Regions from separate parts of the Devosia sp. SL43 genome, predicted to be linked through region 3. Evidence: predicted binding sites of a transcription regulator. Region 3 holds the regulator's gene; each other region holds the start of a gene.
The links. The regulator LexA, encoded in region 3, represses DNA repair genes until DNA is damaged. The targets are predictions, from matches to a motif close to TGTTCNNNNTGTGTTCNG.
Positions count from the first base shown of each region.

Region 1: the regulator LexA is predicted to act here: its motif matches at 2,059-2,076, upstream of dinB (DNA polymerase IV).
Region 2: the regulator LexA is predicted to act here: its motif matches at 2,712-2,729, upstream of ruvC (crossover junction endodeoxyribonuclease RuvC).

Region 1 is NZ_CP063401.1:3,843,318-3,847,875, reverse strand. Features, by position in the region: gene IM737_RS18795 (EAL domain-containing protein) at 1-1,941, opposite strand, end outside; gene dinB (DNA polymerase IV) at 2,097-3,341, shown strand; gene phnE (phosphonate ABC transporter, permease protein PhnE) at 3,704-4,558, opposite strand, start outside.
Region 2 is NZ_CP063401.1:1,836,361-1,840,918, reverse strand. Features, by position in the region: gene IM737_RS09025 (SecDF P1 head subdomain-containing protein) at 1-84, shown strand, start outside; gene IM737_RS09020 (YebC/PmpR family DNA-binding transcriptional regulator) at 163-909, shown strand; gene IM737_RS09015 (GGDEF domain-containing protein) at 962-1,744, opposite strand; gene IM737_RS09010 (GGDEF domain-containing protein) at 1,854-2,543, opposite strand; gene ruvC (crossover junction endodeoxyribonuclease RuvC) at 2,772-3,278, shown strand; gene ruvA (Holliday junction branch migration protein RuvA) at 3,275-3,892, shown strand; gene IM737_RS08995 (AbrB/MazE/SpoVT family DNA-binding domain-containing protein) at 3,951-4,214, shown strand; gene IM737_RS08990 (PIN domain-containing protein) at 4,201-4,558, shown strand, end outside.
Region 3 is NZ_CP063401.1:541,730-546,287, reverse strand. Features, by position in the region: gene IM737_RS02690 (DUF4037 domain-containing protein) at 1-878, opposite strand, end outside; gene IM737_RS02685 (NADH:ubiquinone oxidoreductase subunit NDUFA12) at 1,071-1,454, shown strand; gene IM737_RS02680 (DUF2155 domain-containing protein) at 1,465-1,893, shown strand; gene lexA (transcriptional repressor LexA) at 1,938-2,651, opposite strand; gene IM737_RS20915 (molybdopterin molybdotransferase MoeA) at 2,756-3,958, opposite strand; gene moaC (cyclic pyranopterin monophosphate synthase MoaC) at 3,955-4,431, opposite strand; gene trpC (indole-3-glycerol phosphate synthase TrpC) at 4,431-4,558, opposite strand, start outside.

The DNA.
Region 1 (4,558 bases), 920 kb from region 3:
CTTGTAGGGCTCCGGCCAGGACGCAGCGTCGAGGCACGCCATCTTGAGCACCCAGTTGCCGATGGCGCCGATCGCGCCACACTCTTCGGCCACCGGGATGAAATCGGTCGGCGAGACCAAGCCGAAGCCAGGTCGGTCCCAGCGCAGCAGAACTTCGTAGCCGGTGATCTCGTTGGTCGCGACCGACTTCTGCACCTGGTAGACCAGGTAGAACGCGTCATGCTCCAGAGCCGACCAGATGTCCTTGGCCATGGCGCGACGCTGGCGAGCATGCTCGTCCATGTCGTGTTCGTAGTAGCAGACACGCGTGTCGAACTCGGCCTTGGCGCGATACATGGCCAAGTCGGCATTGTTGAGCAGCCGCGAGCGGTCGCCCCCGTCCTCGGGATAGATGGCGACGCCGATGCTGGCGCCCGTGGTCACCGCCACGATATCGGTCTCGATACGGGCGAACAGGGCGGTCTCGATCCGTGCGAGGAAGTCGCGCAAGGCATCCATCGAGATAAACGTCTTGATCGCGGCGAACTCGTCGCCGCCCAGCCGCGCCACCGACTCGCCCTCCTTGAGGCCGGTGCTCAGCCGCGTCGCCAGGGACTTGAGCACCTGGTCGCCGACGATATGGCCATAGTTGTCGTTGATCTCCTTGAAGCGATCGAGATCGATGGCAATGACAGCGATGTTGAGGTCACTGGTCTCGGCATCTTCGAGGGCGGTGTCGAGCGTCTCGTTGAAGGCAGCGCGGTTGAGGATGTTGGTCAGCGAGTCGTGGTAGGCCAGATGCGAGATGGCTGCCTGCGAACGCTGCGCTGCTGTCACGTCATCGAGCGTGGTGACCCAACCGCCATCCGCTATCGGGCTGTGGATGAAACGGACGATACGGCCGTTGTCCAGCGTGCGCATGTAGTCGCTGCCCTCGCCCCGCGCCAGCTTGTCCCGCAGTTCGGCCAGCCGTGCATCATATTGCAGCCGGTCGGCGTCCGACAGGTTGGTCACACGGGGCCGCAGACCCGCCGACAGGTCGTTGAAATGCTGCCCCACAAGGTCGCGGCGCTCAGTGCCGGCGCCGACGATATCGGCCAGGCGATCGTTGTGGAAACGCAGATAGCCGGCGCTGTCGAACAGCATCAGGCCCTGGGCCATATGGGTGGTCGCCATTTCGAGCAGGCCCGTGACCTCGCTGATGCGATTGGCGTCTGCCTGTTGTCGCTTTAGCTCGCGGTCGGTGCGGCGCCGATCGGCCTCGTCGAGCACCGCGCTGGCAAAGGTAACACCCAGGATCAGCAGCGAGACCAGTGCAACGCCGATCGACAGCCAGCCGCTGTCGATCTCACCGGCGGCGCTGAGCGGGAAACATCCGGAGAAGCCGGCCGACCCCATGGCGGTGAAATGCATGGCGCAGATGGCCAGCGTCAGCAGCATCGCTCCGCCAATGCGCCGACCACTTGACGCCGCGACGAAGGACAAGCCCGAGAGCAGAATGCCCGCCAGGATGGAGATGGCCACGCCGGCGCTATTCCAGCCGATGCTGCCGCCCATCACCAGTGCGGCAATGCCGGTATAATGCATGCTGGAAATGGCCACGCCGACCACCGCGCCGCCGAGGAAATGGTCCCGCAGGCCGCTGCCCCGCGAAGCCATGGCAATGCCGGCACCGCAGACACCAATGGCGATGATCAGCGATGCGGCGGTCAGGACGATATCGTAGTTCAGCGAAAAGCCCGGACGGAAGGCGAGCATGGCTACGAAATGGGTCGCCCATATGCCGAAGCCCACCGCGAGCGCGGCGACGCCGATCCATATCGTACCCAGCCGTCCGTTGGTCCGCTGCGCATGGTGCAGCAGGCTGACGCAGGCATACGCCGAGACAAGGCACACCACCGCCGCCAGGATGACGAAGCGCGGATCATGCGATGAAATGAAGAAATCGAGGATGGAGAACAAGATAGGGCCCACAGTCTAGGGCTTCACACTAGGGGAATTCACTTAAGTTGGTCTTACGCAGCAGGGCGCCCAAAAACTTGTGATCGATTCTGACTGCTCTTGACTCAACCGTCAGTTTGTTCGCTTTATGTTCTGATTAAAAGCGCAGGTGCCCCGTGGACGCGGCGACAATCCTTCATGCCGATCTCGACGCCTTCTATGCGTCGGTCGAGCAATTGCTGGACCCATCCCTCTTCGGCAAACCCATTGCCGTTGGCGGCGGCGTGGTGCTGGCCGCATCCTATGAAGCCAAGGCCTTCGGTGTCTATGGCGGCATGCCGGGCCGCAGGGCGCGCGAACTCTGTCCGCACCTGATCTTTGTCGGCGGCCACTTCCGCGAGTATCAGCGGCTCGGCGATGCCGCCATGGCCATTCTCGACGACTACACTCCCTTGGTTGAGCGCATCTCCATCGACGAGGCCTTTGCCGATGTCGCCGGCACGGCGCATCTGTTCGGACCACCCGAAGTCATCGCCGCGACCATCCGCCGCCGTGTGCGCGAGGAACTCGGCCTGCCCATCTCGGTGGGCGTGGCCCGCACCAAGCATCTGGCCAAGATCGGCTCGCAGGTGGCCAAGCCAGATGGCATGGTGGTGATCGATCCGGCCAATGAGCTGGCGTTTCTGCACGACCTGCCGGTGGAGCTGATGTGGGGCGTCGGCCCGGTCACCAAGGCCAAGCTGGCGGAATCGGGCATCATCACCATCGGCCAACTGGCGCAGACACCCGGCCGCTCGCTCGAACGCCTCATCGGCCATGCCGCCGGCGAAAAACTGTTCGCCCTCGCCTGGAACCGCGACCCGCGCGCTATCGTCACCGACCACCGCGCGCGCTCGGCCGGCGCGCAGTCGGCGCTGGGCCGCAAACCCTTTCGCGAGCAGGTGTTCCGCCCGACCCTGCGCCTCCTCGCCGATCGCATCGCGTCGCGCCTGCGCGACAAATCCTGGTCCGGCCGCACTATCACCGTCCGCGTCCGCTTCGCCGACATGCGCGCCGTCACCCGCGCCATGACACTGGGCGCGCCGGTTTCGGCAACCACCACCATAGCCGAAATCGCCGAGGAACTGGTGCGCGGCGTGCGGGACGAGCACCCGCATGAGCGCGACATCTCGTTGCTCGCCATCTCGGTGTCGCACCTGGTCCCTGACCAGGCCATGCAGTTCGAATTCTCGCTCGGCGGCCCCGATGATGCCCGCCGCCCCGGCACCCGCACCGGCGCCGCCCGCCGCCAAGCCGACGGCGCCATGGACAAGGTCCGCACCCGCTTCGGCTGGGACGCCATCGGCTACGGCTCGGTGGTGCTGGAAGCGCCGAAATCGGTGCCGGACGCATTCCGGGAACTGGCGGAGAAGCAGCTTTGAGCCCTCTTCACCTCTCCCTTTGGGGGAGAGGTCGACCCTCTTGGGTCTGGTGAGGGGGCCTTCCCCAAGCACATCACCCAGTAAAGGCCCCCTCACCCGGCTCTGCGCGCCGACCTCTCCCCCGAAGGGAGAGGTGAAGAAGGCTTCGGCTGAGCACCGATCTCTCAGTCGGGTCTCCCTCCCCCTTGTGGGGGAGGGAAGCGAGATAGGACTTGGCGTTCGCTAAGTCCGTTGAATCGAGCAGGGTGGGGGTATCTCTCCGCGAGTCCGATGCGCGCGTGGCCCACCCCCTCCCTTGATCCCTCCCCTCAAGGGGGAGGGTGTCGACTGGTGGTACGGTTCCGCACGCAATAGGAAAGTACTCAGTGCCCCACCGGCCCGATCAACCTCGACCGGATCGCGTTGGAGATATTGTCGAACAAGAACACCACCAGCAGGATCAGCAGCACCATGTATGCGACCTTGTCCCAGTCCGAATTGGTGCCCATCGACTCCAGCAGTTTGAGCCCGATGCCGCCCGCCCCGACCGCACCGATCACCGTGGCCGAGCGCGTGTTGCTCTCCCAGAAATACAGCGATTGCGACACGAAGACCGGCAGCACCTGCGGCACCACGCCATAGCGGTTGAGCGCAGCCGGGCTGGCGCCGACCGACTTCATACCCTCGCGCTGCTTGTCGTCCACATTCTCCAGCGCCTCGGCATAGACCTTGCCCAAGGCACCGGTGTCAGTGAAGAAGATCGCCGCAATACCGGGGATCGGTCCGGGGCCGAAGCCGCGGGTGAAGAACAGCGCCCAGATCAGCATGTCGACCGAGCGAATGAAGTCGAAGAAGCGCTTCATCAGCCAGTTGGCTGGGCGGTTGGCGGTGATGTTGCGGGCGGCAATGAAGGCCAGAGGAAAGGCCAGGAGCGTTGCGAACAATGTGCCGACAAAGGCCATAACCAGCGTCTGCATGAGCTTGGCCAGGATGTCGGCATGCTGCCAGGCCTGGTTGTTGAGCCATTGGTCGAGCACGAACTGCGCGTTGGACATATCCGGATTGACGCGCTCGCCGTTGAACATCAGGCCGATGCTGCCGAACAGGTCATGGCCCCAGAGTGGCGATTTCGGATCGTAGAGCCAGTTCGCCCAGCCGAAGAAGCGGCGCTGCACATAGACCTGGTTGTCGCGGATTTCCGCCTGCCCGGCAAAACCGAAATCCACCAGGACCTTCTG
Region 2 (4,558 bases), 1.3 Mb from region 3:
CTGAGCCAGGCCGATGCCAAGGCCATCGCCGAGCGCCTCGCCGAAGACGGCGCCCGGATCGTGCTGACGCCGATCCCGCACTAGCCCGACTTCACAAGCGTCGCGCGCTTGCCTATAACGCGCCACCACATTTCAGCATTCTTACCACGAGGGGAGTGACCGATGGCCGGCCATTCACACGCCAAAAACATCATGCACCGCAAGGGCAAGTCCGACGCGGCGCGCTCCAAGGTCTTTTCCAAGCTGGCTCGCGAAATCACCGTGGCCGCCAAGATGGGCATGCCCGACCCGGCCTTCAATTCGCGCCTGCGCCTGGCGGTGGTCAATGCGCGCGCCCTCTCCATGCCCAAGGACAACATCGATCGCGCCATCAAGAAGGCGATCGGGTCGGATGGCGAGAACTATGACGAGATCCGCTACGAGGGCTATGGCCCGGGCGGCGTCGCCGTCATCGTCGAGACGCTGACCGACAACCGCAACCGCACCGCCTCCAACGTCCGCTCCTATTTCTCCAAGAGCGGCGGCGCCTTGGGCGAAACCAACTCGGTTGGCTTCATGTTCGACAAGGTCGGCGAGATCACCTATCCGCTCAAGGCCGGCTCGGAAGACAAGGTCATGGAAGCGGCCATCGAGGCGGGCGCCGACGACGTCGAGAGCGACGAGGAAGGCCACTACATCACCACCTCCTTCGAGGCGATGGTGGAAGTGGCAGCAGCCCTGGAAAAGGTGCTGGGCGAGGCCGAATCGGTCAAGGCCATCTGGAAGCCGCAGACCAATACGCCCATCGATGCCGACAAGGGCGCTTCGCTGATGAAGCTGATCGCGACGCTCGAAGAAGACGACGACGTGCAGAACGTTTATTCGAACTTCGAGATGAGCGACGAAGACGCGGCCAAACTCGAGGCCTGATTGTGGCAGGCGGCGACTAATGTCCGGGCGGTGCCAATGGCGCCGCCCTTTTTCATGCCGTGCGCTTGAGGTCGATGAACGGATGGTCCGCTACATGGACGACGGTCGCGCGGTTGCGGCCGGTCTGCTTGGCACGGTAAAGCCGCTGGTCGGCAATGCGGAAAAGCTCGGAAAAACTGGCTGGCCCTTCGAAGACCGCGCCGCCAATGCTGACCGACAGCAGGCGCTGGCGACCATCGGGCGCAAACACCGCCAGGTTGACCGAGCGGCGGATGCGTTCGGCGATCATCTCGGCGCCGCGCTGATCGACACTGGGCAGATAGACGCCGAATTCTTCCCCACCCATGCGACCGACCAGATCGCCATTGCGCAGGACGGCGCGTATGGAGCGGGCGATGATGGTCAGGGCCTCATCGCCGGCATCATGGCCAAACAGGTCGTTGATGGCCTTGAAGTTGTCGGCGTCGATCATCAGCATGGCCCCGGTGGCGTGGGGTTCGCGCTGCGCCAGCAGCGTTGTGACTTTGCTGGTGAATGCACCCCGGTTCAGACAGGTCGTGAGGCTATCGGTACGGGCGACAAGGCCCAGCCGCAGGTTGGTGATGGCGAGGCCGCGCAGCCGCATGCTCATATAGAAGAACAACGGCACGCCCAGCAGGATGGGCAGCACGATGGCGCTGAAAATGGCGCGTTGCAGGGCCAGGGTGCCCAACCCATCAAAGATCACTGCGTTGAAGGTGACGCAGACCAGGACGCAGGCCATGGTGCCGAACAATGTCCACCGCCCAACGCTGGACCAGCTCTGCATTGCGGTCAAAGTCTTGGAAGGCAGCATGAGCAAAAAATCTCCGGCTTCTCAAAAAGTGCTTGTCCGATGCCGGGGCGCCGGAATGGAGCGGTCAAAAGCGAGGCGGCAGAAATCAGGCTGGCGGGATCCCCATCGCTCAGGCGGCCTGCATCATGGCGACGCGGTCGCGGCCGGTGTTCTTGGCGTCGTATAGACGCTGGTCGGCCAGGCGGTAGAGGTCGGAAAATTGCGTGCTGGTGGTATAGGCGGCCCCGCCAATGCTCACCGAGAGCGGGCAGGTTACGTCGTTGGGCATAAATTGGATGCTCGAGACGGCATGGCGGACGCGTTCGGCCACATGATCGGCAGCGGCAAGATCGGCGCCGCGCAGGAAGATCCCGAATTCCTCGCCGCCCAGGCGCCCGACCACGTCGGTGCTGCGGACAGCCGAGCGGATGGCATCGGCAATCTGGCGCAGGGCTTCATCACCGCTGTCGTGTCCGAAGCGGTCGTTGACGCTCTTGAATTCGTCGGCGTCAACGATCAGCAGCGCGCCGCCTTCATTGTCAGCAGTCCGGCGATCCAGATGTCGCATCACCAGGCCGGTGAAGGCGCCACGGTTGAGGCAGGTGGTGAGCCAGTCCGTCGAGGCCAGGTGCACCAGCTGCTGGTTGGCGTGGCGCAGCTGTTCGTGCTTGTGCATCAGGAAGAACACCATCGGACCACCAAGAGCCAGCGGCATCACGATCGAAACCGCGAGCCCCTGCACATTCACGCCCGCCGAGAAGGTCTCCATGATCATGTTGGTGAAGATAACTGACAGCGCCACCGAAACTGCGGTGATCATTGCCGTCGTCCGCTGGATTCGCAGCCACGCCCGCTTCGGTAGCTCAGTCCCAAGTCCCGTCATCAATACTGTCCCTGCATTCCCACGGGGGAAGCTAGGGCCGCCTGTTGAAGATGGTGTTTGCGCGATAGATTCAATTTTATCGGTCCATGGGTTTTCCACTGATCCTGTTGCCTTTTTGTTCACATAGGGCTTGGTAGGCTGGGTGCCGCTCAATAAGGATTGCGCATGAACCTCGTTACGCGAATCATCGGCATCGATCCGGGCCTGCGCCGTTGCGGCTGGGGCGTTATCGAGACCCAGGGCAATCGCCTGACCTTCGTCGCGGCCGGCACGGTGACACCGCCGGTCGATGGCTCGCTGGCTGAGCGGCTGGCCTTGCTGTTTGCGGGGCTGGGTGAGGTGCTTGACCGCTTTGCGCCGCATGAGGCTGCGGTGGAAGAAACCTTCGTCAATGCTGGCGCGCGCTCCGCGCTGCTCCTGGGGCAGGCGCGCGGCGTGGCGTTGCTGGCGCCAGCTGCACGTGGCCTGCTGGTCGCCGAATATGCCGCCAACCTCGTCAAGAAGTCCGTTGTCGGGACGGGTCATGCCGACAAAGGACAGATCCAGTTGATGGTCAAGACGCTGCTGCCGGCAGCAGATTTCAAGGGCGCTGACGCTGCCGATGCGCTGGCCATCGCCATCTGCCACGCGCATCACCGCGTTTCCAATCAACGCCTGAGGGCCATTGCATGATCGGCAAGCTCAAGGGTCTGGTCGACAGTTTCGGCGACGATTTCGTGCTGATCGACTGCGGCGGCGTCTGCTACGAGGCCTTTTGCTCAAGCCGCACGCTGCAGGCGCTCCCTCGAGTTGGCGAGTCAGCGGTGGTGTTCATCGAGACCATCGTCCGCGAGGACATGATCCGCCTCTATGGTTTTTCGAGCGAAGGCGAGAAGGGCTGGTTCAACCTGCTGATGACCGTGCAGGGCGTTGGCGCGCGGGTGGCGCTGTCCATTCTCTCGGCGCTGTCGCCCGCTGAACTGTCCAGCGCCATTGCGCTGCAGGACAAGGCCATGGTTGGCCGCGCCAATGGCGTGGGGCCCAAGCTTGCTGTGCGGCTGGTCACCGAACTCAAGGGCAAGGTCCCGTCAGGCCCGGGCATCGATGCTGGCACGCTGGGCCTCCAGGCAGCGCTAGGCGAAGGCGTGGCACCGTCGGCGATCACTGACGCCGTCTCGGCGCTGACCAATCTGGGCTATTCCAGCGCGCAGGCCTCGGCGGCCCTCGCCAGGATTGTGGCCCGTGAGGGCGATGGGATTAAGACCGAGACGCTGATCCGTATGGGATTGCGGGAGCTGAGCTCTTGATGGCCTTGTTTTATCCGCAACTCCTTACTATTTTGATTTGGTAAGGAGATCGTCTTACATGGCAACGGCAACTGTTACAAGCAAGGGCCAGATGACCTTGCCTAAGGATGTCAGGGATGACCTTGGACTAAGGCCGGGCGACAAAGTGGAGTTCATCAAGCGGGACGGCAGATACATCATCATGCCCCGCAATGTTCCAGTCGCCTCGCTGGCGGGCATCTTGGGTAAGTCGCCGGCTGGTTCGATGTCGATCGATGAAGAAGAGGAAGCCTACGCTGCGGCGCTGGCGGAAGACGACGAGCGTATTCGTGCTGGGCGTTGATACCAACGTCCTTGTTCGTTTCCTGGCCGCTGATGACGACATGCAGTCGAAGCAGGCAAAGCTGCTCATGGGCAATCTCGACAACCAGCCCATTCGGATAAGTCTCATCGTCCTTGCGGAGGCATTCAACGTATTGACCAAGGTGCGTAAGTTTCCCATGGACGCGGTCCATGAAGGCTATCGGCAACTGCTGCGTAGCCCGGGCATCGAGGTTGAAGATCCGCGGCTGGTGTCTCGTGCCTTGGGTCTGGGACAACTCGCTCGCTGCGGCTTCAACGACGCGCTCATTGCCCTGCAGAACCAGACGGCTGGTTGCAGCACGACCGCGACGTTCGACCGAAAGG
Region 3 (4,558 bases):
ATGACCGGCTCAAACACATCACCGATGCCGTCGGCCCGCTGGCGGTTCGCCAAGGCGAGGTAAGCGGCGGCCAGGGCCTCGCCGCGCTCCTGCCAGTCGGGCGCCACCAGGACGCGTTCCAGCAGGGGCGACAGGGTCGTCGCAATGGGCAGCCTGGCGAATGCGCTGCCAAACCATTTGGGGTAGGGCGCATAGCGACGATCAAGCAGAAAGCCCATGCGCATCACATCACGCACCAGGCGGGCCGCGATGACGCGGGAGCCGATTTCATCTCCCACCATGCCCGTGCGGCCCACGAAGGCCTGCTCTTCGCCGATGCGGCGCCACTGGCAGGCGATCTTGTACAGCCAGATGTCGCGGGGAAAGTAGGACAGGGCCGAACGGACCTTGCCGAGGCGGTCGCCATCGTCATGAAAGACGGCACCCGCCGTGAAGCCGAGAAGGCGTTGCTCGGACAGGCCGAGCCATTGCAGCGGCGTGATCGAATCCACGGACTCAAGGGCCAGACCCCCGGCAAGGCGCGCCTCGATGGTGTGAATTTCGAGGCCGTGCTCTACCGCGCCTGCGGCCCAGCGTCCGCTGGCCGCGGGATGGGGCCGACTGCGCCATTGGATCGGCTCGCCCATAAACTGCCTGGGCGCCTCGGTGGTGAAAGCATCGACCAAGCGATGGGCATGCACATCGAAGTCATCCTGCGAGAGGAAGAGATGCACCCGGGCGCCCCAATTGTGGTCCTGTGACATCTCGTCGTCAAAGCCGAGGAGCTCTGAACCGTAGCCGATCAGCGCGGCCGCATGCTGGAGGTTAGGGGCAGCTGCGTCGAGCCATGGGCAGACGACATCGACGTAGAAGTGGCGCGACAGCTCGATACCCTGCATCATTGCCTCCCAGGTGCGTGTTGCCTTGTCGCAGACTTGACCGTACCGGCCAAGGTCATGGGGCGACTGAGATTGCAGGCATGATTTCCGGATCACACCATCCCGGCGGCCCTATGCTGACGGGAGCGACCATGCTAAACCGCCTCAACTCGAATATCTCGACGGCGGAATCGACAATTGGCCAAATCCGGTATCACCCAGTTCCTCACTGAAATCTTCTCCTGGTGGAGCGGGCAGACCTGGGGGACGCGGCTGTGGATCTGGCGCTTCGGCGACTATGTCGGCAGCGACGAGTTCGGCAACAAATACTACCAGGATCGCAAGGCCGACCGGCGCTATGTGACCTATGCCGGCTATGCCGATGCCTCGACCATTGGCGCGGGCTGGCACGGCTGGATGCACCACCGCACGGACGTCGTTCCCAGCCAGGCCAAGTATGTCGCCAAGGCTTGGGAAAAGCCGCATGAGGCCAACTTGACCGGTACGGCCGCCGCCTATCGCCCGGAAGGCAGCCTGCTCAAATCCGGCGAGCGCCCGCGCGTGACCGGCGATTACGACGCCTGGTCGCCGGAATAAGGACGGCGCCTTGCGCCGCATCGCCCCGTTTTCAATGCTGAAGGGCCTGGCGCTGTCGGCAGCGCTGGCGGTGTCTGGCCTTGTCGTTCCCATTATGGCGCAGCCGATCGCCAACCCGGTGGCGACCTTTGCCGGCCTCGACAAGATCACCGGCCGCATCACCCGCTTCGATGTCTATATCGATGAGACGGTGCTGTTCGGCGCGCTCGAGATCACGCCACGGGCCTGCTACAGCCGCCCGCCAACCGAGACCCAGCGTGTGTCGGCCTTTCTTGAAGTCGACCAGCGCAGCCTGACCGGCACATCCAGGCGCATCTTCACCGGCTGGATGTTCGCCGACAGCCCGGCGCTGAATGCGGTCGACCATGCCGTCTATGATGTGTGGCTGATCGAGTGCAAGGTCAGTTCAGACGTGCCGCCACCGGATGCGCGGGACTAGGCAAACAAAAAGGCCACGCTGGTGCGTGGCCTTGCCTTTCTACATCAATATTTGCGCAGCAACCCGACCAGCCGACCCTGGACCTTGACCCGATCAGGCGGGAAGATGCGGGTTTCGTAGGCCGGGTTGGCGGCTTCGAGGGCAACCGTATTGCCCTTGCGGCGCAGGCGCTTGAGGGTGGCTTCCTCATCATCCACGAGAGCGACGATGATCTCGCCGGTCGAGGCAGCGTCCTGCTTCTTGATGAGCACGGTGTCGCCATCGAAGATGCCGGCGTCGATCATCGAGTCGCCGCGCACTTCGAGCGCATAATGTTCGCCTGATCCCAGCATTTCGGGTGGGACCATGATGGTGTGCGAATGGGTCTGGATGGCCTCGATCGGCGTACCGGCCGCGATGCGGCCCATGACCGGAATGGCGATCGGACGGGCATAGTCGTCCATGGATGTCACGCGGGATGGCGGTGACGCCACCTTGCCCAGATTGCCTTCGATCACCGATGGCTCGAAGCGCGCCTTGCGGCCGCCGAGCGACGGGTTCATCGAGTCCGGCAGCTTCACCACTTCGAGGGCTCGCGCCCGATTGGGCAGGCGTCGGATGAAGCCGCGTTCTTCCAGCGCCGTGATAAGCCGGTGAATGCCCGACTTGGACGCCAGATCGAGCGCATCCTTCATCTCGTCGAACGATGGCGGGATGCCGCTTTCCTTCATCCGTTCGTGGATGAACATCAGCAGCTCGTGTTGTTTGCGCGTTAGCATGGGCCCCTCGGGGAGAGAATCGGAACGTAGGCAGAACAGTTATACTTGTTCTAGTTATGTTCTGCAATATCCCAAGAAACACCGCGTAGTAGATGCCGCCGATATCAGAAGGCGTCGATGGGGCGGGCTTCGACGATCGTTCCGGCGGCCTGGCCGGGATCGTTTTCCGGCTGGACGATCAGCATGTCGGCATGGGCTAGGGACGAGGTGTGGCCGCTATCGGTCTGGGAGATGGGCTGCAGCTCGGGGCCCGAGGGCGTGTGGACGAGCTGGGCGCGCATGAAGTGGCGGCGGGCGGTGTTGGGCGGCGTCGGGCTGGCCAGCGGCAACTGCCAGGCTTGCGGTTCGGCATGGCCCAGCCAGTGCCGCAAAGCCGGCTTGATGAAGACATGGGCGGTGACAAGGGCCGAGACGGGATTGCCCGGCAGGCCGAAGATCAGCGTCTTGCCGCGGGTGCCGAACATCAGCGGTTTGCCCGGGCGCATGTTGATGCGCCAGAAATCGACGCCGACTCCCAGTTCGACGAGCAGCTGCTGGACGATGTCGTGATCGCCGACGCTGGCGCCACCGGTGGTGATGACGATGTCGGGCTCGGTGGCGAAGATGGCGGTCAACTTGGCGCGGAGGTGATCGCGGTCGTCGCGGGCAATGCCATGGTCGACGATCTCTTCCGCATAGGGGGCGAGGAGCGGCGCGAGGCCGATGCTGTTGGAGGCGACGATCTGGTCGGGGCCGAGGGGGGAGCCGGGGAGCACGAGTTCGTCGCCGGTGGCCAGGATGGCGATGCGCGGCCGCCGGGCGACGGTGAGGTGGGCGGCATTGGCGGCGGCGGCCACGGCGATCTGCATGGGGGTGAGGCGGGTGCCGGCAGCGAGCAGTTCCTGACCGGTAGCGAAGTCGTTACCCCTAGGGCGGACGCTGTGGCCAAGGCGGGCAGGGGCGGTGAAGCTGACGAAGCCGTCGGCGGCGCGGGCTTCTTCCTGCATGATCACGGTATCGGAGCCGGTTGGCAGCGGCGCGCCGGTGAAGATGCGGACGGCCAGGCCGGGCTCGACGGTGCCCTCGAAGCCCATGCCGGCTTGCGAGGTGCCGATGACGGCGAGGCGGTGCCCGTCCACCACATCGGCGGCGCGCATGGCGTAGCCGTCCATGGCGCTGGCATTGAAGGGGGGCTGGTCGTGGGTGGCTATGACGGGCTCGAGCAGGACGCGGCCGATGGCTTCGGTCAGCGGTACTGTCTCCGCCTGCGACGTCGGCACTCGGTCAAGAATGGCGGCGATGGCGTCGTCGACCGGGAGCAGGCTCATGCGCGGACGAAGTCGCCAGACTTGCCGCCGGATTTTTCCAGCAGGCAGATGTCGGTCACCACCATGGCGCGGTCGATGGCCTTGGCCATGTCGTAGAGCGTGAGCGCAGCCGTGGAGGCAGCGACGAGCGCTTCCATCTCGACGCCGGTCTGGCCTGTGGTTTCGGCGGTGGCGTGTATCAGGATCGCCTCGGTGCCATCCGCTTCGATCTCGACGCTGACCTTGGTCAGGGGGATGGGATGGCAGAGCGGGATCAGGTCGGATGTCTTCTTGGCGGCCATGATGCCGGCGATGCGGGCCACAGCAAGAGCGTCGCCCTTCTTGAGGCCGCCGGCCATGATGGTGGCGACGGTTTCGGGCCGGGCGACGATGCGGGCCTGGGCCACCGCGCGGCGACGCGTAACCGCCTTGTCACCGATATCGACGATATGGGCTTCGCCCTTGGCGTTGAGATGGGTCAGGCCTGCGGCCATCAGCGGACGGCCTGCGGGGCGCCCATCAACAGGGCGCGGGTAGCGGCTGTGACGTCCTCCTGGCGCATCAGGCTTTCGCCGACGAGGAAGGTGCCGATGCCGGCGCGCTGGTCGAGCATCACGACAT